Linked DNA regions of Thiorhodovibrio winogradskyi. The protein of the gene in region 1 binds, or shares a complex with, the protein of each later gene. Links are inferred from orthologs where the notes say so. Each region holds a gene or a part of one and is shown in the gene's direction. Other genes may lie near its edges.

Region 1 (15,629 bases):
GAAAGCTTGGCTCGCCTTCACAACTGCCTTAAGCCGGCGCGCGCGCACCGCTATGGTCTAGAATGCTCGGCCAATTGTCCCGACTCAACCAGCCGCCACAGGGATTCTCGCCAATGTCATCGCCACCCTGCATCGCCTACTGCACCTGTCCCGACGCTGCATGCGCCGAGCGCATCGCCACGCTGCTAGTCAAAGAAGGTCTGGCCGCCTGCGTCTCCCTGCTGCCGGGCGCAACCTCCTTTTACCTCTGGGAAGGGGATCTGTGCCAGGATGCCGAGACCCTGCTGATGATCAAGACAACGCAGGCACGTTTGCACGCACTTGAGGCGCGTATCTTGACCGAACATCCTTACGAGGTGCCTGAGTTTATTGTCGTGCCTGTTATCGCGGGATCGGATCACTATCTGGAATGGATTGACACATGCACCAAAAGCACGTGATGCCCAACCAAAAAGCACACCACAACCAAGCCCCACGCCCTGGGCGATCCTCATCCGCGTCTGGCTGGCTTGGCCTCTGGATGCTGGTCGCGGGGCTGGTAACGAGTCTGAGTGGACCGGCATGGGCGGATTTCCTGCCAGTTCAGCAGGCCTTTCAACCCGCGGCCGAAGCTCTTGGCCCCGACGAAATAGCCGTGCGCTGGCGGATTGCCCCCGGCTATTACCTGTACCAGGGCAAGCTCCGCTTCCGCAGCGAGACACCCGGGGTGAGTTTGGGCCAGCCGCGGCTTCCGTCGGGCGAAATCCGGCAGGATCAGTTCTTCGGCGAGGTCGAGATTTATCGAAATCAGATAGAGATACGAATTCCGCTTGAGCGCGCCGACAGCGCTGCTGGGCGCCTAACACTGCTCGCGCGCTTTCAAGGCTGCGCCGATGCCGGCTTCTGCTATCCGCCCGAGGAAGTCGCGCTCGAGCTTGACCTGCCTGCCCTTGATTCAGCCGCCCAGCAGGCGCCCAATCCGGCAACCAGCCCTGCCTCTGACTCGAGGCCCGCCTCCAACCCGCTCAATGCGCTCGTTACCAGTGCTCGTCGCGGCTTCGCTGGTGAGCACGACATTCTCCCAGCCGAGGAAGCCTTTGTTTTTTCAGCCGACATCAAGTCACCCAACCGGCTGGAACTGCGCTGGATGATCGCGCCCGAGACCTTTTTATATCGTGACAAGATCACGCTGGAACTCACCCCAGAGAGCGCCGAGGCCGCGGGCGTGCGACTTGGCGAACTCGCTTTGCCCGAGGCTGAGATCAAGGCCAACACCGTGCGCCCGGACGGCAGCATCGGCGATGTCGCCATCTACCAGGGCCTTCTGAGCGCCGAGCTACCGCTGCTGCGCACTCGCGGCGAGGCGAGCGACATTCGCTTGACCGCCAGCTTCCAGGGCTGCGCCGAACGCGGCATCTGTTATCCGCCGGTGACCAAGACCATCACCCTGGCCTTGCCGCCGACCACCGAGCTGGCTGATTCGCAAGCTGTGGCGGATGCGCGAACTCTGGCCAGCGCACAACCCCCCACAGCCACCGCGCCCCAGGCGGAGATAGCGCGTGTCTCCGAGCAGGACCAGATTGCCGCGCGGCTGGCAAAAACCGGCATCTTCGGTGCCCTGGCACTCTTCTTCGGTCTCGGGCTATTGCTGGCCTTGACCCCATGCGTCTTCCCGATGATTCCCATTCTCTCGGGCATCATTGCCGGTCAGGGCAAGGGCATCACCACCCGCCAGGCCTTCATGCTGTCGCTGGCCTATGTGCTGGCCATGGCGCTCACCTACGCCATCGTCGGCCTGATTGCCGGGCTCTTTGGCGCCAACCTGCAGGCCGCATTCCAGACTCCCTGGGTGCTGACGCTCTTCGCCGGCATTTTCGTCGCCCTAGCGTTGTCGATGTTCGGCTTCTACGAGCTGCAACTGCCCAGCAGCCTGCAAACCCGGCTGACGGAACTGAGCAACAAGCAACAGGGTGGCACCCTGATCGGCGCGGCCATCATGGGTGTTCTCTCGGCTTTGATTGTTGGCCCCTGTGTCGCCCCACCGCTGATGGGCGCGCTCATTTTTATCGGCAAGACCGGTGATGCGGTGCTCGGCTTTTTTGCCCTGTTTGGACTTGGGCTCGGCATGGGCGCGCCTCTGCTACTCATTGGCACCTCTGCCGGCAAGCTACTGCCGCGCGCCGGTGGCTGGATGGATGCAGTCAAGGCCGTGTTCGGCGTGCTGCTGCTGGCCGTGGCGATCATGTTGCTCGAGCGCATCCTACCGGCGGCCATGGCAATGGCGCTCTGGGGGCTGCTGCTGATTGCCTCGGCGGTGTATCTGGGCGCGCTCGAGCCCCTGCCCGTGCAGGCCAGTGGCTGGCGCAATCTATGGAAAGGCCTGGGTATCAGCCTGCTGATCTATGGCGCCCTGATGCTGGTCGGCACCGCCGCCGGCGGGCGCGATACGCTGCAACCCCTGCGCGGGCTGATGCCGGTCGGTGGCGCGCAAAGCAGCGCCCAGGCCGAGTTCAAACGCATCAAGACGGTCGCCGATCTGGAGCGTGAACTGGCCGCCGCCGCGGCCAAGGGCCAACCCCTGATGCTCGACTTCTATGCCGACTGGTGTGTATCCTGCAAGGAGATGGAGCGTTATACCTTCCCCGAGCCCGAGGTTCAGGCCGCCATGGCGGGTTTTGTTCTGCTGCAGGCCGATGTGACCGCCAACGATGCCGAGGACAGAGCCCTGATGCAGGAGCGCTTCGGCATACCCGGCCCGCCGGCGATACTGTTTTTCGACTCCTCCGGCAGCGAGTTGCGCGGTTTCCGCCTCGTTGGCTTCGTGCCGTCGGAAGAATTTGCCGCCCATTTGCGCGCACTTAAACCATGACCCTAGGGTCCATCACGGTGATCCCATGAGTGTGATAAAAGTCCTGTTCGTCACCCTGCTGGCTGGCACACTGAGCATCAGCGTTGCCCTCTTTGGTCAGCGCTGGATGGACGACCATCCGAATTTCGCCCTGATGTCCGGAACAGAACGGCAGCGGGCGATGGTCCTCCCGGACCTGCGCCTGACGGACATTCATGGCAATGAGATCGGCAGCCACAACTGGGCTGGCAAGGTGCTGATCATGCACTTCTGGGCGAGTTGGTGTGCCCCCTGCCTGTCCCAGATCGGCTCGCTTGAGCGCCTGCAGGTCGCCCACGACACCAGCGTGCTGCAGGTGGCGAGTATCGCCATCGACACACCCAAGGACATCAGCACCTTCCTTGCCAGCCGCCCGCTCAATTACCAGATACTCTTTGGTGGCTTGCCTGAGATCGAACTGGCGGCACGTTTTGGCAACCGGACCCGGTCCCTGCCCTTTACCCTAATGTTCGATCGCACTGGCCGCGCCGTTTTCAGCCAGGCTGGCCTCATTGACGAGGACAGACTCAAGCTGGAGGTTGAAGCGCTGCTGCCGCCCCTCTTGCCTGAAGGCAGCAGCACTGGAGGCGTCCGGGCCAATCAGAAGATCGCCGATACGCGGCGATTTTTGTAAATCGGCGCACTTTGCTTTAACCTTGCCGGTATTGACCTGGACGGGCTTCTTTTCCGCCTGTTATCGGCCAATGTCCGCCATTTTGGGCAACTGGGGTCGAAGTTCGCCACCCTGATTACAAGTGTGATTAACAAGCCAAGCCCGCAACCGCGTTCAACCCAGTTCGATCAACCCCAAGGTCCGGATTCCCCGGCAAAACGAGCATGCGCAGCCTATGTCGGCCATTCTCTGCCTCAACGGTCCCAACCTGAACCTGCTCGGCCAGCGCGAGCCGGGGATCTATGGTCAGATCACCCTGGCGCGGATTGAGCAGCGCCTGCGCGCGGCGGCCGAACCAATGGGCTTGGACTTAATCTTCGCGCAGAGCAATGCCGAACATGTGCTGATCGACCAGATACATCGAGCACCGACTGACGGGGTGGTGTTCATGATTTTCAATCCGGCTGCCTTCACCCATAGCAGCATCGCGTTGCGTGATGCCATTCTTGCCGTCAATCTGCCCTTCATTGAGGTGCATTTGTCAAACGTTCACGCACGTGAGCCGTTCCGGGCACAGTCTTATTTTTCTGACATTGCCATGGGCGTGATCAGCGGGCTGGGCGCCGACGGCTATGAACTGGCGTTCATCGCCGCTCAAAACTACCTGAGATCCACCAACACTATGAATTCCGGCGGCGTCTAGCGGTTGCCTACCCAGTCAAGCCGGTCATCATGGATAATCACAACAAGCTCGGGCAGCGGATGCGATTGGCACCAAATCGCCAGCCCGGCCAGCCCTTCTGAATTAGCCCCATCGAGAGATCCAAGCCGCATGGACATCCGTAAGGTCAAAAAACTAATCGAGTTACTCGAAGAGTCGAACGTCGCCGAGATCGAGATTCACGAGGGCGAGGAATCGGTTCGCATCAACCGTTATGGCAGCGCTCCGCCGAACGTACTCATGCCGGCCAGCATGCCGTCCGCTCCAGCAGCACCTGGTCTGGGGGGGGGCGCCACCCTGGAGTCACCCGCCGTCAGTGAACCCGAGGATGGCACCCTGGTGCGTTCGCCCATGGTTGGCACCTTCTACCGCTCACCCTCACCAGGCACCAAGCCCTTTGTCGAGGACGGCTCCGAGGTTAAGCTTGGCGATACTCTGTGTATCATCGAGGCGATGAAGATCCTCAACCAGATCGAGGCGGACGTCGCCGGTCGCGTCAAGCGCATCCTGGTCGAAAACGGCCAGCCCGTGGAATACAACCAGCCGCTTTTTGTCATCGCATGATCGAGAAGGTCCTTATCGCCAACCGCGGTGAAATCGCGCTGCGTATTCAGCGCGCCTGCCGCGAGCTTGGCATTAAAACCGTGGCGGTGCATTCCGATGCCGACCGCGATCTCAAACACGTCCTGCTCGCCGATGAATCGGTCTGCATCGGCCCGGCGCCCTCGCGCGACAGCTACCTCCACATTCCGTCGATTATCAGCGCCGCCGAGGTGACCGATACAGTCGCCATTCATCCCGGCTATGGCTTTCTATCCGAGAACGCTGACTTTGCCGAACGCGTCGAGCGCAGCGGTTTTGTCTTTATTGGCCCCAAACCCGACACCATTCGTTTGATGGGCGATAAGGTCTCGGCGATTCGTGCGATGCAAGCAGCCGGGGTTCCCTGCGTACCCGGGTCCGACGGCCCGCTGAGCGAGGATCCCAACCGACTGCTGGAACTGGCGCGCGACATCGGCTACCCGGTTATCATCAAGGCCGCCGGCGGCGGCGGTGGACGCGGCATGCGCGTGGTGCATTCGGATGCCGCCCTGCTCAATGCCGTCTCCCTGACCAAGGCCGAGGCCGGCGCGGCTTTTGGCAACGACGTGGTTTATATGGAGAAGTACCTGGAAAATCCGCGCCACGTCGAGTTCCAGGTGCTGGCCGACAACCACGGCCATGCCATCCATTTGGGCGAACGCGACTGCTCAATGCAGCGCCGCCACCAGAAGGTGGTCGAAGAAGCCCCGGCACCGGGCATCACCGCCGAGCAGCGCCAGCGCATTGGCGAACGTTGCGCCGAGGCATGTGTTCGCATTGGCTATCGCGGTCTAGGCACCTTCGAGTTCTTGTACCAAGACGGCGAGTTCTATTTCATCGAGATGAACACCCGGGTGCAGGTCGAACACCCGGTCACCGAGATGGTCACCGGCATCGATATTGTGAAAGCGCAAATTCTGGTCGCCTCCGGCGAGCCTTTGCAATTTCAACAAAGCGATATCGAAATGCGCGGCCATGCCATTGAGTGCCGCATCAATGCCGAGCACCCGGAGACCTTCATGCCAAGCCCCGGGCGCATCGAGGACTTTCACGCCCCCGGTGGGCCAGGCATTCGCATGGATACCCACATCTACTCGGGCTACGTGGTGCCACCCTACTATGATTCCATGATCGGCAAACTGGTCGCCCATGGCGAGAATCGCGACTGTGCCATCGCGCGCATGAACAACGCCCTGCGCGAGACAGTCATCGAAGGTATACAGACCAACATCCCGCTGCATCGCCAGATCATGAAAGACGCCGCCTTCCAGGCAGGCGGCGCCAATATTCATTATCTGGAGAAAAAGCTCGGGCTGTAACGCTAATCGCCATCACGACTCGTCATGGCCTGGCTGCAACTGGCATTGATCGGCGCGCGCGAACAGGTGCCGCTGATTGAAGCCGCACTAGAGAGCGCCGGCGCCCTGGCCATCACCCTGGATGACCCGGAAGACCCGGGGCAAACAACACCATCGACCAATCTGGAGTTGCTCGAGCCCGCGCCTGGCGCCACCCCGCTGTGGGCGCTGGTGCGGATCACCGCGCTGTTCGAGGATGCGCCAGCCGCGCGTCTGCGAGCCGAGCAAACCGCCGACCAACTGCACGCCGCCCTGGCTGCGCCTCCCAGACTCGAGCCGCTCGCCGATCAGGTCTGGGAACGCGCCTGGCTCGCCCATTGGCAGCCACGACGCTTTGGCCGGCGACTTTGGGTTTGTCCCCATGGCCAAGCCCCGAGCGAACCCGAATGCCCTTCCGATCACGCTCTTGAGCAGGTGATCGTGGCGCTGGATCCGGGTCTCGCCTTCGGCACCGGCTCGCATCCCACCACCGCACTCTGCCTCGAATGGCTTGACAGCATCGACCTTGTTGGCAAGACGTTGCTCGACTACGGCTGCGGCTCCGGTATCCTAGCCATTGCCGCGCTCAAGCTCGGTGCCGCACGCGCCATCGCCATCGACCATGACCCGCAGGCACTGACTGCGACCACCGCCAATGCCGCGGCAAACGGCGTCGCCGCGCGACTCAGCTGCCTAGCACCTGATGCGCTCCCGCTTTTCAGCGCGGATGTGCTGATCGCCAACATTCTCGCCGGCGTTCTGGTCGAACTCGCTCCCATACTGACCCGCCTTTGCGCCACCAATGCACAGATCGCGCTTTCGGGTATCCTCGAGCCCCAAGTTCCGAGCGTCGCCGCCGCCTATGGTGGGCGCGTCGCCTTGCATGCGCCGGCCATTCGTGACCAATGGGCGCTGATCAGCGGTGATTGCATCCAGATACGCTAGCTCAGAAAAGCACGCCAAGAGATCATCATCTCCAAGGGACAGTATGCTGGAATCCACCGTATCGGCAAACACCGGCAACCGAGCAGCATCGCCATTACGGATTGGCTCTCTGGAACTCCCCTCGCGCGTGCTGCTTGCCCCCATGGCGGGCATCACCGACCGACCCTTCCGCCGTCTGTGTCGGGACTTCGGTGCCGGGCTTGCATTCTCGGAAATGCTCAGTGCCAACCCCGAACTGCGCCACACCCGCACCAGCGCGGAGCGACTGGATCATCGGGGAGAACCACGCCCATTCGCGGTGCAGATTGCCGGCGCCGATCCCGCGGCCATGGCGGATTTCGCGCGCTATGCCGTCGATCAGGGCGCGGACCTGATCGACATCAACCTGGGCTGCCCTGCAAAAACTGTCTGTCGTCAGGCGGCCGGCTCGGCACTGTTGCGCGACGAGCCACTGGTCGCGCGCATTCTCACCCAGGTTGTCCGCGCGGTCAGGGTTCCGGTCAGTGTCAAGACGCGAACCGGCTGGTCACCCCAAGAGCGTAATCTTGCAAGGATTGCACGCATCGCCGAAGACTCGGGAATCCTCATGTTAAGCGTGCATGGTCGCACCCGGAAATGTGACTTTCGTGGCCAGGCGGAACATTCAAGCCTGGCGGGCCTACGCGAACACACAAGCATGGTGCTCGTCGCCAATGGCGATATTGATACCCCAGAGAGCGCACATGCCGTGCTTGAACAGACGGGGGCAGATGCTGTTATGATTGGCCGCGCTGCCCTGGGGAATCCATGGATTTTCGATCGCATCAGGCGGTTTCTGACCTCCGGCGAACGGGTCGAGCCTCCCGGCCTGGACCAGATTCGGGATGTTCTGCTTTCCCACCTTGAGGCACTGCATGCGTTTTATGGCATGGGACGCGGTCCTCGCGTCGCCCGCAAGCACATCGTCTGGTACTGCCAGAACCTGCCCCGCTTTGCAGAGGTCCGCAAGGCCCTCCTGACAGCAACATCGGCAGCGGGGCAGCGCCACTTGCTCCAAAGCTACTTGACCAATCTGGTGACAGGGGAGATTGACGCATGAGGATCAACACGGCATCGATGACCGAGCCAGATGCCTGCCAGGATCAGCCCTGTCGTTCCATGAACCCGTCGGGGCCGGACAACGGCCCACCCTTGCACGACTGCGTGCGCACAGCCTTGCAATTTTATCTCGCGCGCATGGGCGATCATCAAATCGATAACCTGTATCGGTTCGTTCTCGACGAGGTCGAACGGCCGCTGCTCGAGACAGTCCTGCATCATGCCAGCGGCAATCAGACGCTTGCCGCGCGAATGCTTGGTGTCAGCCGGGGGACGCTGCGTAAGAAAATCTCTCAGTTTGGACTTTTGTCGGCCAACGATCCGAGGAACCCCTAGCATTTGACCCCTAGGGCACATAGATAGAACAAGAACCTAAGGAAACCTGATCGGCAGCGCTAGAATCCAGAGCGTCTCACCAGTGTGTTCTGGCAGCCATCTATCATCAACTTAACCACTGCCATTGAAATCCACCCATGCAAGCTGTTCGACGTGCCCTCATCAGTGTCTCCGACAAAACCGGCCTCCCCGATCTGGCCTCCGCGCTGGCCCGCCATCAGGTCGAGATCCTATCGACTGGCGGCACAGCCGCACTGCTGCGCGAACAGGGTCTCAGTGTCACCGAGGTAGCCGACCACACCGGGTTTCCGGAGATGATGAATGGCAGGGTCAAAACGCTCCATCCTATAATCCATGGCGGCATTCTTGGACGCCGTGGCCAGGATGAGGCTGTAATGAAGCAGCATGGCATCGCGCCGATCGACCTGGTGGTGGTCAACCTCTACCCGTTCGATCAACAAACCGCCGATCCCAAGTGCTCGTTAGCCGATGCCATCGAGCAGATCGACATCGGCGGTCCCACACTGGTGCGCGCCGCGGCCAAAAATCATGCCGCGGTCGCGGTGCTGGTCGAGCCCAAGGACTACGCGCCTTTGATTGCCGAGCTTGACGCGCATCAGGGCTGCATCGGCGAACAGCTGCGATTCGACCTCGCGGTGCGCGCCTTCGAGCACACCGCCCGCTATGATGCGGCCATCGCCAATGAGCTTGGGCGTCGCCTTGAGCGTGGCACGGTATCAGACCCAGAAGTCACCGCGGACGCCACCTCGAATGAGAGCACGCCAACCAAACCAAACCCCGCTGACGCCAGCTTTCCGCGCACCCTGACCTGGCAGCTTCGTCGCCAGCAGAGCTTGCGCTATGGCGAGAACCCCCACCAACAGGGGGCTTTCTATGTCGAGCCCAATACGCCGGATGGCAGCATAGCCAGCGCCAGTCAGCACCAAGGCAAGGAGCTGTCGTATAACAACATCGCTGATACCGACGCCGCGCTCGAATGCGTCAAGCAATTTACCGATGCGCCCACCTGCGTGATTGTCAAGCACGCCAATCCTTGCGGCGTGGCCGAAGGACGCAGCCTGCTCGAAGCCTATGAGCGCGCCTTTAGCACCGATCCGGAATCCGCCTTTGGCGGCATCATCGCCTTTAACCGGGAATTGGACGCGACCACAGTCAGCGCCGTGGTCGAGCGTCAGTTCGTCGAGGTGATGATCGCTCCCAGGATCAGCCATGAGGCACTGGAAGCCGCCAAGGCCAAAAAGAACCTGCGTCTGCTCAGCTGCGGCGACTGGTCAGTCGCCGGCGGTGTCAACACGCTCGACTTCAAACGCGTGACCGGCGGACTACTGATTCAAAGCGCTGATCGACTCATCGCGGCCGAACTGCGCCAGGTCAGCGCCCGCTCCCCGAGTCAGGCGGAAATGGCGGATTTGCTGTTCTCTTGGCGAGTGGCGAAGTTTGTCAAATCCAACGCCATCGTTTACGCGCGCGAACGCATGACCATCGGCGTCGGTGCCGGCCAAATGAGTCGGGTCAATTCAGCGCGCATCGCGGCCATCAAGGCGGATCAAGCGGGGCTTGCCGTCAAGGGTGCCGTCATGGCATCGGACGCCTTCTTTCCCTTCCGCGACGGGCTCGATCAGGCGGCGGAGGTTGGCATCACGGCGGTGATCCAACCGGGCGGCTCGGTGCGTGATCAGGAGGTCATCGCCGCCGCCGACGAGCATGGCATCGCAATGATTTTTACCGGCACCCGGCATTTTCGCCATTGATGGCGCGCCGGCCGCTAAACCACCCCAGTCGCGACTGAGGTTCCATCTTTCCCTGCCTATCTCCAGCTTGCCTCAAAGCCTTCGTCCGCCATGCGCATTCACCCCACCGCCATTGTCGCGCCCGACGCGGACCTGCATCCCAGCGTCACCATTGGCCCTTTCTGCATCATTGAAGCAGGCGTCAGGCTCGGCGAGGGGTGCGTGCTCGACAGCCATGTCCGCATCGAGGGCGGTACCCAAATCGGCCCCGGTAATCGCATCTGTCATGGCGCCACCCTAGGCACGGAGCCGCAGGATCTCGGCTTCCGCCCGGAGCATTCAAAACCGCTGGTCATAGGCGCGAATAATCACTTCAAGGAAGGCGTCAATATTAGCCGCGGTGTCAAAACCGACGCTGGTACCCGTATTGGCGACCACAATTACCTGATGGCCTTCTCGCACATCGGGCATGACTGCCAGGTGGGCAGCCATAACATTTTTGCCAATACCGCGACCCTGGGCGGCCATGTCACCCTAGGCAATCATATTTTTCTCGCCGGGCACGTGGCGGTGCATCAGTTCTGTCGCATTGGCGATCTGTGCATGATTGGCGGCGTGACCGGCGTGGCCCAAGACATTCCACCCTTCGCGCTGGCCAATGGGCAGCGCGCGCGCATTCTTGGGCTGAATACCGTCGGCCTGCGCCGCGCCGGTTTCGACCCTGGGGCGCGCAGTCGTATCAAGGCGGTCTATCGGCTGCTGTTCCGCTCCGGACTGCGCTTGAGTGCCGCCATGGAACAGGCCGCGGCCGACTTTCCAGGCCCGGAAACCGAGCGTATCCTGGTTTTTATTCGCGCTGGCGACTCAGGGCGCGGCATCGCCGCCTTCGGCCGCGAGCACGGCAAGCTGGGATGATGACCCAAGAAGGTCCATCGCTGCTAAACAACAGACTTAAGAACACCAGAGACTCTCGGGACTTCACGGACTGATCGGCTCAGTTGTAAACTCACCTTTGGCCAATTTCCACCAAACCATGAATCTGCTCATCATCGGCGGCGGCGGGCGCGAACATGCCCTCGCCTGGAAAGTCCGGCAATCGCCCCTAGCCGATCAGGTCTGGGTCGCGCCCGGCAATGGCGGCACGGCATGCGAGCCCGGTATCGAGAATGTCGACATCGACGCCAACAACATCGAACGCCTGGTTGCATTCGCGCGCGACAACGCGGTTGAACTCACCATCGTCGGCCCAGAAGCACCCCTGGTCGCCGGCCTGGTCGATGCCTTCACGGCGGCGGGACTGCGATGTTTCGGCCCCTCGGCAGCGGCTGCGCGACTGGAAGGGTCAAAGCAGTTCGCCAAGGACTTTCTTGCTAGCCATGGTATCCCGACAGCGGACTACCTGAGCTTTAGCGATCAGGCCGAGGCGCTGGCTTACCTGGATACGCGCGCCCCTTTCGCCAAGCCCGTGGTGATCAAGGCTGATGGTCTCGCCGCCGGCAAAGGGGTGGTGATTGCCGAGAGTCTGGACAGTGCGCGCGCGGCCGTGCAGGCCATGCTCAGCGGTGGTCAGTTCGGCGCGGCCGGTCAACGGGTAGTGATCGAAGACTTTCTCACCGGCGAGGAAGCGAGCTTTATTGCACTGGTCGATGGTGAAACCATTGTGCCATTGGCCAGCTCGCAGGATCATAAGGCGCGCGACGAGGGCGACCAAGGCCCCAATACTGGCGGCATGGGTGCCTATTCCCCCGCCCCAGTGGTCAAGCCCGATCTGCACGAACGCATCATGACCGAGGTAATGCGCCCGACGGTGCGCGGGCTCGCGGCCGAGAGCTTGCCATACCGGGGTTTTTTATATGCCGGACTGATGATCGGCGAGGATGGGCTGCCACGCGTCCTGGAGTTCAACTGCCGCCTCGGTGACCCCGAGGCCCAACCGCTACTGATGCGTCTGCGAAGCGACTTGGTGCCCCTGTGTCTGGACGCCTGCGACGGGCGCCTGCGCGATGGCCCGCTGGCCTGGGATCCACGCGTTGCCCTTGGCGTTGTCATGGCGGCGGCTGGTTACCCAGAGAATCCTCGTACAGGTGATGAAATTCTTGGACTGAAGGACGGGGATCAGTCCGACTGCAAGGTCTTTCACGCCGGAACCCGAATTGAAAACGGCAAGACCCTGACCAGCGGCGGGCGCGTTCTCTGCGTGACCGCACTGGGAAGCGATGTCGCGAGCGCGCAAAGGACTGCCTATCAAGGTGTCGGGCGGCTTTCGTTTGAAGGCGGGTTCTACCGGCGCGATATCGGCCACCGCGCGCTTGAGCGATAAAGCGGACTCACGATACGCAGCAACACCATGCAGACATGGCATCAAACAAGCTCAGTCCCCCACCAGGCGCAGATAGAGCGATCTTGGCTCCAGAAAACTGAACTCATAGCGCCCGAAGGCCAGCAGCCAGCCGTCATGAAGCTCCCTGAACTGCTCGCCCAGCGGCTCGCCATTGAGCCGGGTGCCGTTCTTGGAGCCACAGTCCCGGACATAATATCCCTGCTCGCGAATTTCGATCAGCGCGTGTTTTTTTGAAATCGCGAGATCTGGAATGACCAGATCGTTCCCGCTGATGCGCCCAATGGCAAAGATGTTCTGGACGCGAACGGCGTCTGGTGCCTTGACCAGAGGATAGACGGCATGCTTGAGCGCATCCGATAAGGATTCCTCGCCGGACGGCAGGCTCAGCTGAAACGCCAGGGTGGCATTCGGATCGGCAGACGCCTTTCCCCGATGCCCCTCCACCAAGCCGGGCCGCACCGACGAGCCCGCCAGCACCGGACGTTTGACAAAACGGCTAAAATCCGTGATCTCGCAAGACTTTGCAAAACGCACCAAGGACGCCAGATTGACACGACCAGAGGGTGTCAGCAGAGCTTCAATGACTCCAGCCAAAACGCATCTCCCGTGAGAAAAATCATCGGCAATGACAGAATAACGGTGTTATGGGCGCAGCGCCGTGACCGACCGCAGTCACAGGCACCCTTACGCCAACCCTCCCTTTTGTTGAGGTTCGGCGCTTGCCTCGGAGCGGTCAATCAGTTGAAGATACCACCATCAGACGGGTTAAGCTCTGGTTGGCTTTCGCGCCAGGCAGAAAACCGCTCAACTCAGGTTTAACAGGTCAACCTATGTCCAGAAGTAGCTGGTATCTTGAGGGCTATGTCGGTGCATCCAAGCGTCTGAGACGCGTGCATCTGTATCAGTTTCCCTACCAAGTTGGACGCCATCAGGAGTGCGAGCTGACACTCGACAGCACTGAGGTCTCCCGCCGCCACGCAGAACTCGACATGGTCGATGGGCAACTGGTGCTGCGCGACCTCGGTTCAACCAATGGCTCCTTCATTAACCACCAGCGTATCGACAAAGAACAGGCGCTGTTCGCGGGTGATGTGGTGCACTTCGCCGATCAGGAATATCGCCTGATCGAGCAGCAGCCTGATGACGAACACCTGTTCGACCGCACCAATGTCCGCGTTGGCTCGCTGCCAGAGAATCTGCCGCGTGGCGCGCGCGAATTCCAAATGCTGCTGCTCAAGGGATCGGTGAGCGCGGCCTTTCAGCCCATTGTCGACATGGATGGCAAGACTTTCGCGCACGAGATGCTGGGACGCGGCGCCATGGAAGACCTCCCAAACGCACCCTGGCCGCTGTTTCAGCTTGCCGAGAGCCTGGAAATGGAGGTTCACCTAAGCGAGCTTTTCCGTCAGAAAGGCCTGGAGATCGCCTACAACCTGCACCCGCATGGGCGCTATTTTTTCAATATTCACCCGCGCGAACTCAACGACCCGGAACGCCTGCTGCGCTGCGTAGAGCGTATTCGCACCAATTTCCCCCAGCTGCAACTTGTCTTTGAGATGCACGAGGCGGCAGTCACCAACCCAGCACTGATCCGCCGCATTCGCGATGATCTCCAGGCAATGAAGGTCGGCCTTGCCTACGATGACTTCGGCGCTGGCCAGGCACGGCTGCTCGAATTGACCGAAGTCCCTCCCGACTTTGTCAAGTTCGACATCGCCTTGGTGCGCGACATCGACAGCGCACCCGAGGCCAAGCGGCAAATGCTGGAGATGTTCCAGACTTTCCTGGTCGACATGGGCATCGCCACTCTTGCCGAGGGCGTGGAAACAGCCGCGGAATTCCACGTACTGCGTGACCTGGGTGTGCAGTATTATCAAGGCTATTACTTTGGCAAGCCCAGCCCGCACATCAGTATCGATACATAATCCGCGCGATCTCCGTGAGTTAGCGCTCACCGCTTGCTTCTCGGCCTCTCCTCCTGACGACCCCCAGCTCAAGCAACCGGATGGCTGATGGAGATTCCGGGCTATACCATCCTGCGCGAGCTTGGCCGCGGTGGCATGGCCATCGTTTACCTCGCGCGCCAAGATCGGCTCGGGCGCCAGGTAGCGCTCAAGGTCATGGAGCCAGTGCCAGGCGCCGGCGATGACTTTAGCGCGCGTTTTATCAAGGAAGGGCGTATCATCGCCCACCTTCAGCATCCGCGGATCGTCACCATCTACGATCTCGACAGCGTCGGCGATCTGCACTATTTCTCGATGGAGTTTCTGCCCAATGGCACCCTGGCGGACAAGATCAATGCCGGGCTGTCGCAAGCAGCCGCCATCGACATCCTTCGTCGCGTTGCTCAGGCCTTGTCGATTGCTCACGATAACGGCGTTATCCATCGCGACATCAAACCGCAAAATATTCTGTTCCGCGCCGACGGCACACCGGTTTTAACCGACTTCGGCATCGCCCGCGCCGCCAGCACCGGCGTCGATGCCACCGCCCTGACCAACGTCGGCATGATCGTCGGCAGCCCGCGCTACATGAGCCCCGAGCAGAGCATGAGCCGGCCCATCGACGCCCGCTCCGATCTCTACAGCCTGGGCTGCGTGTTCTACGAGATGCTGACCCGCGAGCAGCCCTACCAGGCTGGCGATGTCATCAGTCTCGCCATGCTGCATTGCTCGGCGCCGCTGCCGGAGTTGCCGCTCGGTCTGGCGCGCTTTCAGCCGATCATCGACCGTCTGCTGGCCAAGGCGCCAGAGGAACGCTTCGGCAGCACCCAGGCTTTGTTGCAAGCGCTGGAACAACTCGAACAGGGCATTGACCTCACCCAAGCGCGAGAGGATGAGGATGCGACAGCGCTCGCCACCCAGGTCCTGCAACGCGCACCGACGCCAACGCCTGACGCGACCCAGACCGGGTCAACCCCTCTCCCCCGACCATCGCCACCCGAGCCTGACACCACATCGGGCACGACAAAACGCCCACGCCTGGGCATCATTGTCATACCCTTGGTTCTGCTCGCCTTGGCCGCGGCTGTCTATTTTGGCCTGACGGCCAGAGACAGCT
Region 2 (15,461 bases), 310 kb from region 1 along the record:
GATCTGGGCCTCACGGCGCTTTCCGGCGACGATGGCCTGCATGCGCTGGTGCGTTCCCTTGCCAGCGCCGAGCCACTGGCCGATGTGCGCCTGCGCCTGCTGGCGGTCAACCAACAGGTGCTGGGGGAGGCGCGCACCGATGCCAGTGGCCATGCGCGTTTCGATCCCGGCCTGCTGCGCGGTACTGGCGGCAATCGCGCCGCGCTGCTCACGGCTGAAAGCCCAAGTGGCGACTATGGTTTTCTGGATCTCAACGCCAGCCCCTTTGATCTAACAGATCGTGGCGTGGCAGGCCGTCCGGCACCCGATCCAGTGGATGTCTTTCTAACGACTGAACGCGGTGTCTATCGCCCTGGCGAGCGGGTCGCGCTCACGGCACTGGCGCGCGATCCTTTGGCAGGCGCCATTCCCGATTTGCCGCTGACCTTTATTATCAAGCGCCCGGATGGTGTTGAATTCTTGCGGCAGCCAGCCCCCGACCTGGGACTGGGCGCCCATGGGCTTGATCTTGGCTTGTTGCCGGATGCCATGCGCGGTGCCTGGCAGGCAGCGGTGCATCTCGACCCCGAAGAGCCAGCGCTCGCGCGCGTGACTTTTCTGGTCGAGGATTTCGAGCCCGAACGCCTGGCGTTCGGGCTCGACACCCAGGCCAAGGAAATCGACCCAAGCAATCCGCCCCTGTTGCAGCTGGACGCGCGCTATCTCTACGGTGCCCCGGCGGCCAGTCTGCGTGTCGAGGGCCAGGCGCGGGTGGTCGCGAGCGGCGCTCTGGCGGCCTTTCCCGGCTATCGCTTTGGGTTGGCGGATGAGGAGTTCACGCCTGAACTTGAACTCTTCGATGGCACCGAGACCGACACCGAGGGCCGCGCCGAGTTGCCGGTCGAGCTGCCCGACGGGGTCTCGGCAAGCCAGCTGCTGCGCGCCGACATCAGCGTGCGGGTGATCGAGGCCAGTGGCCGGCCGGTCGAGCGCGAGCTGCAACTGCCGCTGGTCGACAAGCGCGCGCGGCTGGGCCTCAAGCCGCTGTTCGATGGCGCGCTGCCGGAAGGCGACAAGGCGGAATTTGAACTCATTGCCCTGGATGCCGACGGCCAGCCCATGGCGGCAACCGATCTGGCCTGGACCCTGTCGCGGGTTAGCACCTCCTTTCAGTGGTATCAGCGCGACGGCAACTGGCGCTTCGAGCCCATCAAGCAGCGCCGCCGGGTCGCCAGCGGTCAGCTGGAGTTGACCGCCTCGGCACCGGCCAAATTGGAAATGCCCGTCGATTGGGGCGCCTATGAGCTGGAGGTGCGGGCCGGGGAGGGCGCGGGTGCCCTGGTGCCGGTCAGCCTGGCGTTCGATGCCGGTTGGTATGTCTCGCCCAAGGCCTACGACACTCCGGATGCCGTCAAACTGGTGCTGGACAAAGCCCAATACCGTCTCGGCGAGACCGCGCGCGTGCATCTTCAACCGCGCTTTCCAGGGCTGGCGCTGGTCATGGTGATCAATCAGGGCATTGTCAGTATGCACCCGGTGCGGGTCACGGAGCAGGGCGGGGAGATTGAACTCCCAGTCACCGCCGATTGGGGCAGTGGTGCGTACATTACCGCCGCGCTCTATCGCCCGCTGGATGTCGCGGCCAAACGCATGCCCAAGCGCGCGCTCGGGCTGCAATGGGCGGGGGTCGATCCGGGCCCGAGGCGACTCGACCTGGTCCTGGAGGCCCCGGAACAGGTCGAGCCACGCGGTCCACTGCCAATCGGGCTGCGGATTACCAACCTGCCCGCCGGAGAGCCGGCCTATTTGACCCTGTCCGCCGTCGACGAGGGTATTCTCAACCTGACTGATTTCAAAACCCCGGCGCCGGATGACTGGTACTTCGGCCAGCGCCGCCTGGGATTCGAGATTCGCGATCTCTATGGTCGGCTGATCGACCCCATGCAGGGCGAGCCCGGCCGCCTGCGCACCGGTGGCGATGCCGCGGCCCTGATGCGCGTGGATGGCCCGCCGCCCAGCGAGGCCCTGCTGGCCTTCCACTCCGGCGTGCTAGCGGCCGATGCCGAGGGCCGCGCCCAGGTCCGCTTTGAATTACCTGATTTCAACGGTCGGGCACGCATCATGGCCATGGCCTGGAGCGCCGATGGCGTCGGTCATGCCGCGAGCGACACTCTGATTCGCGATCCCATCGTGCTCACCGCTTCGCTACCGCGTTTTCTCGCGCCAGGTGACAGCTCGCGGCTCCTGGTCGATTTGGCCCATGTCGAGGGGCCAACAGGGCGCGTGCGCCTGGAGCTTGCTAGCGACGGGGTGGCACTTGCGCTCGACGGGCCCGCTGCGGCCGAGTTTGAAATCGCATCTGAAGGCCGCGTGCGTGCAGAGTTCCCCCTTAAGGCGTTGGCCTCCGGCAAGGGCCAGCTCGATCTGGCACTCACCACGCCCGATGGCAAGCAGCTCACCAAGAGCCTGCGGCTGCAGGTGCGGGATCTGACTCCACCGGTGCAAATGCGCGAGCAGCGCGAGATTGCCCCGCGTGGCCCCGGTCTTGAACTCGGCACCGGCCTGCTGGACGTGCGGCTGGGCGAGGCCGCTCGCCAGGCCCTGGTGACGGGGACCGAGTCCTGGCAGGTCTCGATCACGGGCGCCGGCGGGCTTGATGTGGTCGGTTTGCTGCAGGCGCTTGATCGCTATCCTTACGGCTGTTCCGAACAACTCACCAGTCGCGCCTTGCCTCTGCTCTATGTCGACAGCCTGGCGCTGGGCATTCAACAGACGGCGCCGGGGCAGGGCGGCGATGGGGCGCTTGATGTCGAACCCGATGGAGACCTCAGGCAACGGATCGCTGGGACCATCCGCGAGCTGATTGGCAAGCAGGCAAGCGACGGTGGTTTCGGCCTCTGGTCGCCCCATGATGGCGGCGACCAGGAGCAGGAGCTCTGGCTGGATGCCTATGTGACCGACTTCCTCACACGCGCGGCCGAGCAGGGTTATGACACGCCCGAGACCGCCTTCAAGCTGGCACTCGATAATCTGAAAAACCGCCTCGCCTACAGCTCGGACTTCGACCACGGCGGCCAGGGCATCGCCTATGCGCTTAATGTGCTGGCGCGCAATGGGCGCATCTCCCTGGGCGATATTCGTTATTATTTCGAAACCAAGTTGAATGCATTCGCCACGCCCATGGCGCGTGCCCAGCTCGGCGCGGCGCTGGCGCTGCAGGGTGCGCAACCGCGCGCTCGGCAGGCCTTTGCATCCGCCTACCAGCTGTGGCAAGCGCGCGACGCCAGTCTGGAGGATGCCGGTTGGCGACCGGACTTCGGCTCCCATCTGCGCGATGGCGCGGCTCTGCTCGCGCTCGCCGCCGAGCATCTACCCGACGCCCTGCCGCTGGCTGAGCTGGCGCGGGAGGTGAATGCGCGAGCCACGACCAAAACCGACAGCTCCGGCTTGAGTCAAAGCCTGAGCACGCAGGAACAAGCCTGGCTGGTTCTCGCTGCCCAAGCCCAGATGACGGGCGCCACCACCCCGGAGCTCGAGATCGACGGTCAGCCCCACAAAGGTCCGTGGAACAGGCGTTTTGACGCCGTCGATCTGGCAACCGAGCCGCTGGTGATCCGCAATCTCGGCGCGCAAGCGCAAACCGCCATCGTCACCCTGACCGGTCAGCCGCGCACCCCGCCGACCGCTGGCGGCCAGGGTTATCGTATCAGTCGCCAGTTCCATGATTTGTCCGGCAACCTGGTGGACGCAGGCGAGATCACCCAAGGCATGCGCCTGATCGCGGTGCTCGACATCACCGCCGACCGGCGCGCCGCCGCGCGCCTGATGGTCGAGGATCCGCTGCCAGCCGGATTTGAAATCGACAATCCGCATCTGCTCGCCGCTGGCGATCTCAGCGGACTGCCCGGCTTGCAACAAGGGCCCGAGCCGCTGGCGCGGCCCGACTATCAAGCCTTCCTGGCTGATCGCATGCTGGCCGCCGTGAACCGCGATGCCAGCGATCCCGAGCATTTTCGCCTGGCCTACGCGGTGCGCGCGGTCTCGCCCGGGCGCTTCGCTCATCCACAGGCTCGGGTGGAGGACATGTACCGCCCGCAAGAGCGCGCCTGGACGGATGCCGGGGAGGTTAAGATCAGTGCGACACAATAAGGCGTCCCTTGGATTGTCCGGCTCGTCTCAATGGGAAAAATGGCCGGAAGCCCAGTTCGTGACAGGCAAGAATCCATCGGATAGACTCACTCGCATCGTTTCTCCGCTGACAAAAGCCAAAAAAATATCCAGGTCTCGACAGAGCATCGGATGAACCAGTCAAATGGGCGGGTCCGCGACTCTTCCATCGTCAGCAGCACAAGAATCATTTTTCAGGGGTACGGATGGTGAAGATCAAGCGAGTGGGTTTTGTCGGCTGGCGTGGCATGGTTGGCTCGGTGCTGATGGAACGCATGCGCGCGGAGGATGATTTCGCGCAAATCGCCGAGCCGGTGTTTTTCTCCACCTCCCAGCAGGGAGAGCCCGGCCCGGATGTTGGCAGGGGGCCCCAGCCGCTGGGTGACGCCAATGACCTCGACGCCCTCGCGGCCATGGATGCCATCCTCACATGCCAAGGTGGCGACTACACTGGCGCGGTCTTCGACCCGCTGCGCCAGCGCGGCTGGAAGGGATTCTGGATCGATGCCGCCTCCAGCCTGCGCATGGCGCCCGAAAGCACCATTGTGCTTGATCCGGTCAATCGCGCGCTGATCGAGGATGCCCTGCACGCCGGACGGCGCGATTTCATCGGCGGCAATTGCACCGTCAGCCTCATGCTCATGGCCATCGGCGAGTTGCTGCGCCGCGATTTGGTCGACTGGGTCAGCGCCATGACCTACCAGGCCGCCTCTGGCGCCGGCGCGCGCAACATGCGTGAGTTGCTCAGTCAAATGGGTGCCCTGCACGCGGCCGTGGCCAGCCAGTTAAGTGATCCCGGCACTGCCATTCTTGACATCGACCGCGCCGTGAGTGACTGCTTGCGCGCGGAGTCCTTCCCCGATGAACTCTTCACCATGCCCTTGGCGGGTAGTCTCATCCCCTGGATCGACAAAGCCATGCCCGGCGGGCAGAGTCGCGAGGAATGGAAGGGCGGGGTGGAAACCAATAAAATCCTCGGGCGGTCCGACCGGCCTATACCTGTCGATGGTCTGTGCGTGCGCATTGGCGCCATGCGTTGCCATAGTCAGGGTTTGACCATTAAGCTAAGGCAAGCCATCCCCGAGAATGAAGTGGCGGATATCATCGCCAGTGCCAACCCCTGGGTGCGACTGATTCCCAATGAACGCGAAGCGAGCATCCTTGGCTTGTCGCCCGCCATGGTCAGCGGCACTTTGGATATTCCCATCGGGCGTCTGCATCCGCTAGCCATGGGGCCTGACTACTTTGGTGCCTTCACTGTTGGCGATCAGCTTCTGTGGGGTGCGGCCGAACCGCTGCGGCGCATGTTGAGGCTGTTGCTTGAACAATAATCTTTGGAGTTTCGCGCTTTGGCGTCACACAAATGCCGATAATCTGTTACTTTATAGAGAAATAAATTGAGGTTCTCCCGTGCTTTCCGTTATCTTGTTAAAGGCGATCAGCTTTAAGACGGTGAGCGCAAGGGGATTCTGCTCAGATCGTGGCTTTTTACTGGGGTTCTGAATGCCGGTTCTGAATGCCATAGGTGCTGACGCCACGCTCCCGTCGGCGGGGATTTTCAGATGCCCTTAACAAGATTTGCATCATTGTCGCAACATCGATTGTCGCAAAATATTCGGCTAGGAGAGATGATGTCTCGCTTCGCATCGGTCTTACTTGCTCTGTCTCTGGCGTTCGCTTCCGCGACATCCTGGGCGCTTGGCCTGGGTTCCCTGGTATCAAGATCCGCGCTGAATCAACCCTTCGAGGGGGAAATTCAACTCTACGATGCAAGGGCGGATGAGCTTGACGGTATCCAGGCAAAATTGGCCAGCCCCGAAGAGTTTAAAAAGGCCTCGGTGCCGCGCCCCTTCTTTCTGACAGAACTCACCTTCGAGCCTGGGCTCAATGCCGCTGGTGATCCTGTCATTCTGGTTTCCAGCCGGAACCCGGTCCGAGAGCCATTCATGGATTTTCTGGTTGAAGTGGTCTGGGCACAGGGACGGATCGTCAAGGAATACACCATTCTGCTGGATCCACCCCGGGCTGGCATTGAACCGCCGGAAGTGGTCGTCAAAGGCCAGCTGATCAGTTCAGATGTTTTTTCCCCGGAGCCGGTCTTGAGCGAGGCTCAAGATGTCGCTTCTGAATCGCCAGCTCCCACAGCCCCAGCTGATGTGGCCGAGGCGGACGCAGGTTCTCTAAATACCAGCGATGCCGAGACTGTTTCCAGAGCCGATTCCGCAGACGTTGTCGCGAAGCCTCAGGATGCGGAGGGCTCAGCGTTGGAGCAGCCGCTTATTGCAGGGGAACCACCGGATCGGGTGCCGGCGACCTACGCCGATGATGCCGACGCGGGTGAGTTCCCGATCCACTATGGCCCGGTCGCTGCTGGTGTCGGACTCTGGCGCGTTGCTAATTCGATCGCTCCAGAAGGGGCGACCGTGCAGCAGACGGCCATGGCTCTTTATCGTAGCAATCCCAAAGCCTTCGGCAACGGCAGTGTGAATCGGTTGATTACTGGCTCCAAGCTCGTCATCCCCTCCGCTGCCGAACTTTTTGCCCTGGCTCCGGCCGAGGCCACTCGCCAGTACAAGGCGGCGCTTGCCGGAGAGCCCGTTGCAAATCAGCCGCTCGCCGATCCGGCCAAAGAGCGGCTTGCTAGCGCTGAGCCAGTCGAGCTAGCAGTTGATGAGGTAAAAAAAAAACCTGAATCTGCCGATCTAGCCGCAGCGGAGGCAAGTCAGTCAGGCGATCAGGAAGTTGGGGAGGAAGCTGGGCAGGAAAGAGATCAAGCGTCCGAGGCTAGTGCGCAAGGCGAAGGGGAGATCGCCTCCGCGGATTCTTCAAGCCCTGGGGATTCTTCAGATAAGCTAACAGCCGAGGCTTTGGATCAAGCCGAGGAGCTGGAAGTCCTCGCGGATGCATCGGATGCCGAGGCAGGGCAGGCCAATGAAGACGCTGAAGATACAGCGAGCGCTGATTCTGATACCCAAACTCCCGTGACGACCGATATTGGCCAATCCGCGGCGAACGCCGAGTCTGAGGGGCAGGATGCCATTTTGGATAGCGAGGCATCCGCTGAAATGCCCGCGGCGCTCTCCCAGGAAGTCACCGCCCAAGCAGGCGCGGGCCAAGATCCTGCTCTCGCCGATGCAGCGTCCGAGCAGGCGCGGTCCTCGTTGGCTGAGTCAGATACCTCGGAGGCTGCTTCCGTTGACACTTCGGATGCTGACGGGGCCGAAGCAGAGGCAGCTGAATCTGAAAGCGCCGCGCCAACCACCTCCGCTGACACTGCCGCGGTTGCTGATAGCGCGCCAGAGCAGCTTGAGAGCGAAGATGCGACTGCAACCGAAGCGGCTGCTGAAAGCGCGCCTGCGAATCCAGAAGATGCAGCCATGCAGCAGCGCATTCGCGAGCTTGAGGCTCAACTCAGCAAGCTCGGATCCTTGCTTGAAGAACAAGCTGCCGAGACACCACCCGATCCCGAAGCATCCTCTTCGGGCCTGAATCCTGTACTCCTTTGGTCGCTGGTCGGAGCGGGCGGGGCACTGTTTTTGGCCTTGTTTGCTCTTATCAGTGTGAAATTGGTTTCAGAGCGTGGAAAAACTAAGGCAGATTCACATGAGCATGCGGATGCGAATGTTAAGCCGCAAGCAGTCGAAGGCCATGAGCTGGAGGAAATACGGAGTTCAGAACCGGTAACAGTCCAGGAAGCTCCCGGGTTAGCGCTAGAACCAGAGCCTCAGCCAAAATCCGAGCCAAAATCCGAGCCAAAATCCGAGCCGGTACCTGAGCCAGTACCTGAGCCAAAATCCGAGCCAATCCCGGCCTCGGTCTCGGAAACACCTCCACTAGCACCAGCCCCCGAAGCTCCATTGCGGACGGCAGAACCACCGCCAGCTGAGCCACCAGCTCCGGCTGGCCTTCGCACCGAAACGGCCACACCCCTGCCAATTGTTGCTCTTTCTGCGAAGTCAGACGAACTGCTCGCGATCGAGCAAAAAGCACTGGAAAAGGCGAACAACGACATCTCCTCCGGCCGCCACCACGATGCGCAGGGAACGCTGATGACGGCGCTTGCAAAGCTACCTGCATCCGATGCTCTCCAACTCAAGCTTGCCGAGGCTTATGCTGGCAGCGGTGATATGGAAAACTTCGCCAAGTTGCAGCAACGCATGGCCGCTCGCGGACTTCCCGAGCGCTATCCCCAAGTTTGGAATGGCATCTTGGCACTGGTCGGTTCTGCTGGGGCTGTCGCCGCGGCAGAGGTCGCTTCCTCCACTCTTGGGGCACCGGAACCGAACGTCGCGTCGCGGCGCATGTCGACGCCCGATGCTGAGGATTCTGATGGGCCATCGGAACTCGAGTCGTTCAGGCTCAATTTTAACGACCTGAACGAAGACGACTTGGCGATAGCCTTTCCCGAGGCTGTTGGTGACGACAAGACCCCACCGGCCGCGACGCAACCGCCGGAGCGCCAGGCGCGCCTGGATCAGGTCGAGATTGCTCCTGGCGAGCCGGACCTTGATGTCTCGCTGCCGCTGCAGGATCTTGATCAACAACTCGGCGGCGATGAGCTGGGCGACAGTCTCTTCGCCGATCTGGACGCGGTCGACCAGAATGAAGAGTTCGATCTTCCCGAGGAGCCCTTCGCGCCCAAAGGGGACGCGGCTGAGAAGCATGATCTGTCGTCGCTGGATCTGCCAGAATTCTCTGCTGAGGCGAATGCGCCAGAGCCTCAGCCGCGAACGCCGCTTGAACGTGCAACAGATGCGGCTAAATCCAACCGTGGTGTCGATCCCTTCGAGGAACTGGTGGCAAATGAACTCGGTGGTGAACTGCCCGAGCAGTCGTTTGGTTCGACAGCCGACATTGGCAACGCCCCAGATAGTCTGCCTGACCTGGATCTATCGTCAGTCGAAGACCCGCTGGGTGATTCCGTCGATGCACCGACCAATGCAGCTGCACAGGAGTCAACTCCGATCGATGACAGTGATCTGCAGATACTCGATCTGCCGGAGGAACCGCCCGCACGCGCGCCCGAGGCGACCCCGGACAATGATGTGATTGCCGACATCGAGAAGTTTTTATATGGCGGAAATGAGAAAACTCCGGAGCCGATCACAAAGCCCGAGGCTGAAAACCACGATGAGCTCGACCTAGATATGTCATCCGAGGCAGGTTTCCATACACAAATGGTACCTTCCTCGGCGGCACCTGGCCAGACACCATCCTCGGATCTTCCGGATCTCGATTTTGGGCTGGAAGACCTCGAGTCGCTGGGCGCATCGCTGACTGACAAAGAGGCGCCAAAATCGTCGGATCCCCAAGCAAGGGATGATCATTTGTCGGAGGATGCGACTGCCACCGCCAATCGATCAGCCGGGTCGCCCGCATTCAATGAGCCGGGGGCGCGCGACTCCTCTGGTGATGAGTCGCCCATGTTTGGCGATGAGTCCCTAATGGCACCAGACAGCGGTGCCAGTGACGTTCTCTCCTCGCAGTGGCGCATGGATTCAGCCATGTGGGACGAGGTTGCCACCAAGATGGATCTGGCCTTCGCCTATGTGGAAATGGAAGACACCGAGGCCGCGCGCGCTATCCTCGAAGAGGTGATTCGCGAGGGCAACGACGAGCAGCGCGCCGAGGCGCAGGGGTTGCTTAAGAAGCTTGATGGCTGAATGGACGACAGCGAGGTCCAATCTCACCGCATCGCGCTTGGTATTGAATACGATGGCAGCCGCTTCAGCGGTTGGCAAATGCAGCATCACGCACCCACGGTGCAGCAGGAGGTGCAGGCTGCCGCCAGCCGGGTGGCCGATCACCCGGTGGTGCTGCACTGTGCCGGGCGCACGGATGCCGGCGTGCATGCCCTTGCGCAGGTGGCTCATTTCGACACCCCGGCCGTGCGCACCGAGCGCTCTTGGGTACTTGGCATCAACGCTCAATTGCCACCCGAGATCGCCATCCGCTGGGCACGCGCCATGTCGGCGGACTTTCACGCCCGCTTCAGCGCCCGCGCGCGCCATTACCGCTATTTGATTCTCAATAGTCCAACGCGCTCGGCTTTGCTTGCGCGACGGGCGGTGTGGACGCACCGGCCGTTGGCGCTTGAACCCATGCGCGAGGCGGGCAGGGCGCTGGTGGGTACCCGGGATTTCTCGAGCTTTCGCGCCCAGGGTTGTCAGGCCAAAAGCCCAGTGCGCACCCTGCATTACCTGGACCTCAGCCGTCAGGGAGATTTGATTGAACTGGCCGTGGGTGCCGACGGCTTTCTGCACCACATGGTGCGCAACATCGCTGGGGTGCTCATGGCCATCGGCCGCGGGGATGCGCCCATTGGCTGGACAGAGCAACTGCTTGCCCAGCGTGACCGCACCCGCGGCGGCGTCACGGCACCACCGCAGGGGCTTTACTTGAGCGCGGTCGATTATCCGGAGCATTTCGCGGTGCCAAGCCCGAATGCCGCATCACTAACGGCGAGTTCTTGGCCGCGCTTCTCTGGTGCGCCTGCCTTTGATTACAATAGCCCCTTTGGCCGTTCGGACCCTCTCGGGGTATCAGATGATCACCCGGCACCCATGGAACCCGGACCAGCCGGGGCTTAGAACACCGATGATGCGAACAAGGGTCAAGCTATGCGGGCTCAGGCACCCGCGCGACATCGAGGCGGCTGTGACCCATGGCGCCGATGCCATCGGCCTGGTGTTTTTCGACAAGAGCCCACGCGCGGTTGCTGTCGAGCAGGCCCGCGCGCTCGCCGCCGCGGTGCCGGCTTTCGTGACCCTGGTCGGGCTCTTCGTCAATGCCGAGCCGACCCTGGTGCGCGCGGTGCTTGCGCGGGTGCCGCTCGGCGCGCTGCAGTTTCATGGAACAGAGCCGCCTGATTATTGCCAGGCGTTCGAGCGCCCCTGGATCAAGGCCATCGCGGTGCGCGAGGGGACTGACCTTTCGCGGGCCGCGAAAGACTACCAGGGCGCCGCCTCGCTGCTGCTTGACACCTATGATCCAAACAAGGCCGGGGGCACCGGGCGCTGCTTCGATTGGGAATTGGTGCCAGAATGGCTGGCGCGCCGCAGCATACTGGCCGGCGGCCTGTCCCCTGAGAATGTCGCGCTCGCCATTGCCCGAGTGCGGCCCCATGCGGTCGATGTGAGCGGCGGCATTGAGCGCGACAAGGGCCTTAAAGACAGTGAAAAAATTTCCGCATTCATGCAAGAGGTAGCGAATGGCGATCAGTTCCGCCGAGGCCAATAGTCCCACCGGCAGCCCCACCGGTAGCCACACCGGCAGCCACACCGGTAGCCACACCGGTAGCCACACCGGCGCCCCCCAAATGCCCCCAGGTGCCTATACGCTGCCGGATGCGCAAGGGCATTTCGGCATCTATGGCGGCATCTATGTGCCTGAAACCCTGATGCATCCGCTCGAGGAGCTGCACGCCGCCTATGAGCGTTATCTGCGCGACCCGGACTTTCTGGCCGAGCTTGATGCCGACCTGCGCGACTATGTCGGGCGGCCCTCGGCGCTCTATCTGGCCGAGCGCTGGTCGGCCAAGCTCGGCGGCGCACGGATTTATCTCAAGCGCGAGGATCTCAACCACACAGGCGCGCACAAGGTGAACAACACTGTCGGCCAGGCACTGCTGGCGCGGCGCATGGGCAAGACCCGCATTATTGCCGAGACCGGCGCTGGTCAGCATGGCGTGGCCACGGCAACAGTGGCGGCACGCATGGGGCTCGAGTGCATCGTCTACATGGGGGAAGTCGATGTCGCCCGTCAGGAGGCGAACGTCTATCGCATGCGCCTGCTTGGCGCCGAGGTGGTGGCGGTCAAATCCGGCTCGCGCACGTTAAAGGATGCGCTGAACGAGGCCATGCGCGATTGGGTGACCAATATCGACGACACCTTCTATATCATCGGCACGGTCGCCGGCCCGCACCCCTATCCGGCCATGGTGCGCGACTTCCAAGCGGTGATCGGTCGTGAAACACGCGCGCAGATGCTCGAGCGCACCGGTCGCCTGCCGGACGCGCTGGTGGCCTGTGTCGGTGGCGGCTCCAACGCCATGGGGCTCTTTTATCCCTTCATCGAGGACGCCGAGGTCGATCTGCACGGCGTCGAGGCCGGCGGCGATGGCCTGAGTACTGGCCGCCATGCCGCGCCCTTGTGTGCCGGGCGGCCAGGCGTGCTGCACGGCAACCGCACTTACCTGATGGAGGACGATAATGGCCAGATTCGCGAGACCCATTCCATCTCGGCCGGGCTCGACTACCCGGGCGTCGGTCCAGAGCATGCCTGGCTGAAGGACAGCGGTCGCGCCCACTACGCTTCGGTGACCGACGCGCAGGCGCTGGCGGCCTTCCATGATCTCACCCGCACCGAGGGCATTATCCCGGCGCTCGAGACCAGCCATGCCCTGGCCTATGCCGCTGAACTCGCCCCGCGCATGCGCTCGGATCAGACCATTGTGATTAATCTGTCCGGCCGTGGAGACAAGGACATGCACACAGTCGCTCAGCTCGACGGGATTTCGCTATGAGTCGCATTGCCGCACGTTTTGCCGCCTGCCGCGAACAGGGCCGCACGGCGCTCATCCCCTTCATCACCGCCGGCGATCCGACAGCCGAAATCACAGTGCTCTTGATGCACCGCTTGGTATCCAGCGGTGCGGACCTGATCGAACTGGGCGTGCCTTTTTCCGATCCCATCGCCGATGGGCCAGTCATCCAGCGTGCCACCGAGCGCGCTCTGGCCCGGGGGATGAGTCTGCGCGGGCTTCTGGAACTGGTGCGCGCTTTTCGCGCCCAAGACCCCGATACCCCCGTGGTGCTCATGGGCTATTTGAACCCCATCGAGGTGCTGGGCTATGCCGAATTTGCCGCCCAGGCGGCCGATGCCGGGGTTGACGGCGTGCTCATTGTCGACGTGCCGCCGGAAGAAGGCCATGATCTTGTCGAGGCGCTGAAATCCCAGGGGCTGGATCTGGTCTATCTGCTCGCACCCACCTCGGATGCCGGGCGGATTGAGCGAATTGGCGCCATCGCCTCGGGATTCGTCTACTATGTCTCGGTCAAGGGGGTGACGGGTGCCGGAAATCTCGACCTGGACGCGGTGACGGAGAAGCTGAGCCTGATTCGCTCGCGCATCGATTTGCCACTGGGCGTCGGCTTCGGGATCAAGGATGCCGAGACGGCCGCGAAAGTCGCCGGCATTGCCGATGCCGTGATCGTCGGCAGCGCCATCGTTGGCCGTATCGAGGCCTTGGTTGAACGCCCGGCCGAGATCCCTGACGCTGTGGGTGAATTCGTTGCCAGCTTGCGCCAGGCCATCGACAAGGTCTAAGGCTGGTGTGGAGTGCGGCAGATCGGGTGGTATTTGACATGAGCAACAGGATACAAGCGTGAGCTGGTTTGAAAAGCTGGTCCCCAGCCGGATAAAGATCGAGGCGAGCAACAAGCGTACAGTGCCCGAGGGGCTCTGGGCCAAGTGCCCGGGCTGCAGCGCGGTGCTCTATCGCGCCGAGCTGGAGCGCAATCTCGAAGTCTGCCCCAAGTGCGGGCACCACAACCGCATCAGCGCGCGGCGGCGGCTTGATGTCTTTCTTGACTCGGATGCGCGCGAGGAAATCGGCCAGGATCTTGAATCCACCGATCCGCTTAAGTTCAAGGACTTGAAAAAATACCGCGACCGGCTGTCGCAGGCGCAAAAACAAACCAACGAGAAAGAAGCCCTGGTGGTGATGCGCGGACGGCTCAAGCGAATGGCCTGCGTGGCCGCGGCCTTCGAGTTTCGCTTCATGGGTGGCTCAATGGGCTCGGTGGTTGGAGAGCGCTTTGTGCGTGGGGTCGAGGCCGCGATTGAAGACAACGCCGCCCTGGTGTGCTTTTCCGCCAGCGGTGGGGCGCGCATGCAGGAGTCGCTGTTTTCCCTGTTTCAGATGGCCAAGACCAGTGCCGCGCTCGGACGTCTGCGCGAGCGCAAACTGCCCTTCGTCTCGGTGATGACCGACCCTACCATGGGCGGCGTCTCGGCCAGCCTGGCCATGCTCGGCGATATCAATCTGGCCGAGCCGCGGGCTCTGATTGGCTTCGCCGGGCCGCGTGTGATTGAACAAACCGTGCGAGAGACCTTGCCCGAGGGCTTTCAGCAGAGCGAATTCCTGCTCGAACATGGCGCGCTTGATGCCATCATCGACCGTCGCGAGCATCGGGATCGCATCGGCGGCATGATCGCCATGCTGATGCGTCGTCCGCGTCCCTGAGCGCGGCGTCCAAGTACAAGAGTCCGAGCCCGCCGCTGCCCATGCGTTGGAACACCCTGGACGAATGGCTCGCCTGGCAGGAAGGACTGCATCCCCAGCGGATCGATCTGCGCCTGGAACGCTTGCAAGCCGTATGGCAAGCACTGGGTCCACCGCCATTGCATGGGCCGGTGATGACCGTCGGCGGCACCAACGGTAAGGGCTCCACTGTCACTTACCTTGATGCCTGCTGCCGTGCCGCCGGGCTGAAAACCGGCGTCTATACCTCGCCTCATCTGCTGCGCTACAACGAGCGGGTGCGCATTGATGGGCAAGAAGCATCCGACCAGGCACTGTGCCAAGCCTTCGCGCGCATCGACCTGGCGCGAGGGGAGATTTCGCTCACTTATTTCGAGTTTGGCACCTTGGCTGCCCTGGAGTTATTCAGCCGTGCCCGGGTTGAGCTCATTCTGCTCGAGGTCGGACTGGGTGGACGACTCGACGCGGTCAATTTGCTTGATGCCGACATTGCCCTGGTCACCAGCATTGGGCGTGACCACATGGCCTGGCTGGGCGAGGATCCGAACCAGATCGCCTTCGAGAAAGCGGGTATTTTCCGCTCGGGGCGACCAGCCATCATCGGCAGCCGCGAACCACCGCCACGCCTGCGTGGCCAGGCCGAGGCGGTGAATGCGCGGGTGTATCAACTGGGGCGGGAGTTTGACTGGCAACTGGCGGATAGTGGTAAGAGCGATCCGCCAACATGGCACTGGCGACATGCCGATGGAACGGAATTTTTGCATCTGCCGCTGCCGGCACTGACCGGGCGGGTGCAGCTGGATAACGCGTCCGCCGCGCTTTGCGCGCTGCATCTGCTTGCGCGTGAGCAGCAAACAGCCTGGAAGATGCAGGATGCGCACCTGCGTAGCGGGCTAAATGCGGCCAGATTGCCGGGACGTTTTCAGCGCATCCCGGGGGCACCATCATGGATTCTTGACGTTGCCCATAATCAGGATGCTGCCCGTGTGCTGGCAGACAATCTTCGCGAGTTGGAGGTGGCCGGGCAGGTTCATCTGGTGTTTGGAGTTGT

The links.
Region 2: the proteins of accC (region 1) and accD are in contact, whole or in part, in a solved structure (PDB 8UXZ), measured with the Escherichia coli proteins. The link is inferred for Thiorhodovibrio winogradskyi from one-to-one orthologs.

What each region holds. Positions count from the first base shown.
Region 1 is NZ_CP121472.1:1,780,654-1,796,282, reverse strand. What follows is about bases 3,935-6,930. They hold accC (acetyl-CoA carboxylase biotin carboxylase subunit), read left to right. Parts: upstream 3,935-4,760; coding sequence 4,761-6,101; downstream 6,102-6,930. Other genes in these bases: prmA (50S ribosomal protein L11 methyltransferase), read left to right, coding at 6,126-6,930; accB (acetyl-CoA carboxylase biotin carboxyl carrier protein), read left to right, coding at 4,312-4,764; aroQ (type II 3-dehydroquinate dehydratase), read left to right, coding at 3,935-4,182. In the rest of the region: divalent-cation tolerance protein CutA, read left to right, coding at 114-440; protein-disulfide reductase DsbD, read left to right, coding at 422-2,848; Thiowin_RS07950 (TlpA family protein disulfide reductase), read left to right, coding at 2,874-3,500; more of aroQ, read left to right, coding at 3,715-3,934; more of prmA, read left to right, coding at 6,931-7,064; tRNA dihydrouridine synthase DusB, read left to right, coding at 7,108-8,142; Thiowin_RS07920 (helix-turn-helix domain-containing protein), read left to right, coding at 8,139-8,477; purH (bifunctional phosphoribosylaminoimidazolecarboxamide formyltransferase/IMP cyclohydrolase), read left to right, coding at 8,615-10,249; lpxA (acyl-ACP--UDP-N-acetylglucosamine O-acyltransferase), read left to right, coding at 10,340-11,143; purD (phosphoribosylamine--glycine ligase), read left to right, coding at 11,262-12,548; Thiowin_RS07900 (FHA domain-containing protein), read right to left, coding at 12,600-13,163; Thiowin_RS07895 (EAL domain-containing protein), read left to right, coding at 13,400-14,494; Thiowin_RS07890 (SUMF1/EgtB/PvdO family nonheme iron enzyme), read left to right, coding at 14,582-15,629. UniProt on the Escherichia coli protein: This protein is a component of the acetyl coenzyme A carboxylase complex; first, biotin carboxylase catalyzes the carboxylation of the carrier protein and then the transcarboxylase transfers the carboxyl group to form malonyl-CoA.
Region 2 is NZ_CP121472.1:2,083,316-2,098,776, forward strand. What follows is about bases 12,634-15,461. They hold accD (acetyl-CoA carboxylase, carboxyltransferase subunit beta), read left to right. Parts: upstream 12,634-13,531; coding sequence 13,532-14,392; downstream 14,393-15,461. Other genes in these bases: trpB (tryptophan synthase subunit beta), read left to right, coding at 12,634-12,670; trpA (tryptophan synthase subunit alpha), read left to right, coding at 12,667-13,473; folC (bifunctional tetrahydrofolate synthase/dihydrofolate synthase), read left to right, coding at 14,434-15,461. Outside these bases: Thiowin_RS09330 (alpha-2-macroglobulin), read left to right, coding at 1-4,128; asd (aspartate-semialdehyde dehydrogenase), read left to right, coding at 4,362-5,477; Thiowin_RS09340 (FimV/HubP family polar landmark protein), read left to right, coding at 7,575-9,809; tRNA pseudouridine(38-40) synthase TruA, read left to right, coding at 9,810-10,736; Thiowin_RS09350 (phosphoribosylanthranilate isomerase), read left to right, coding at 10,747-11,385; more of trpB, read left to right, coding at 11,465-12,633.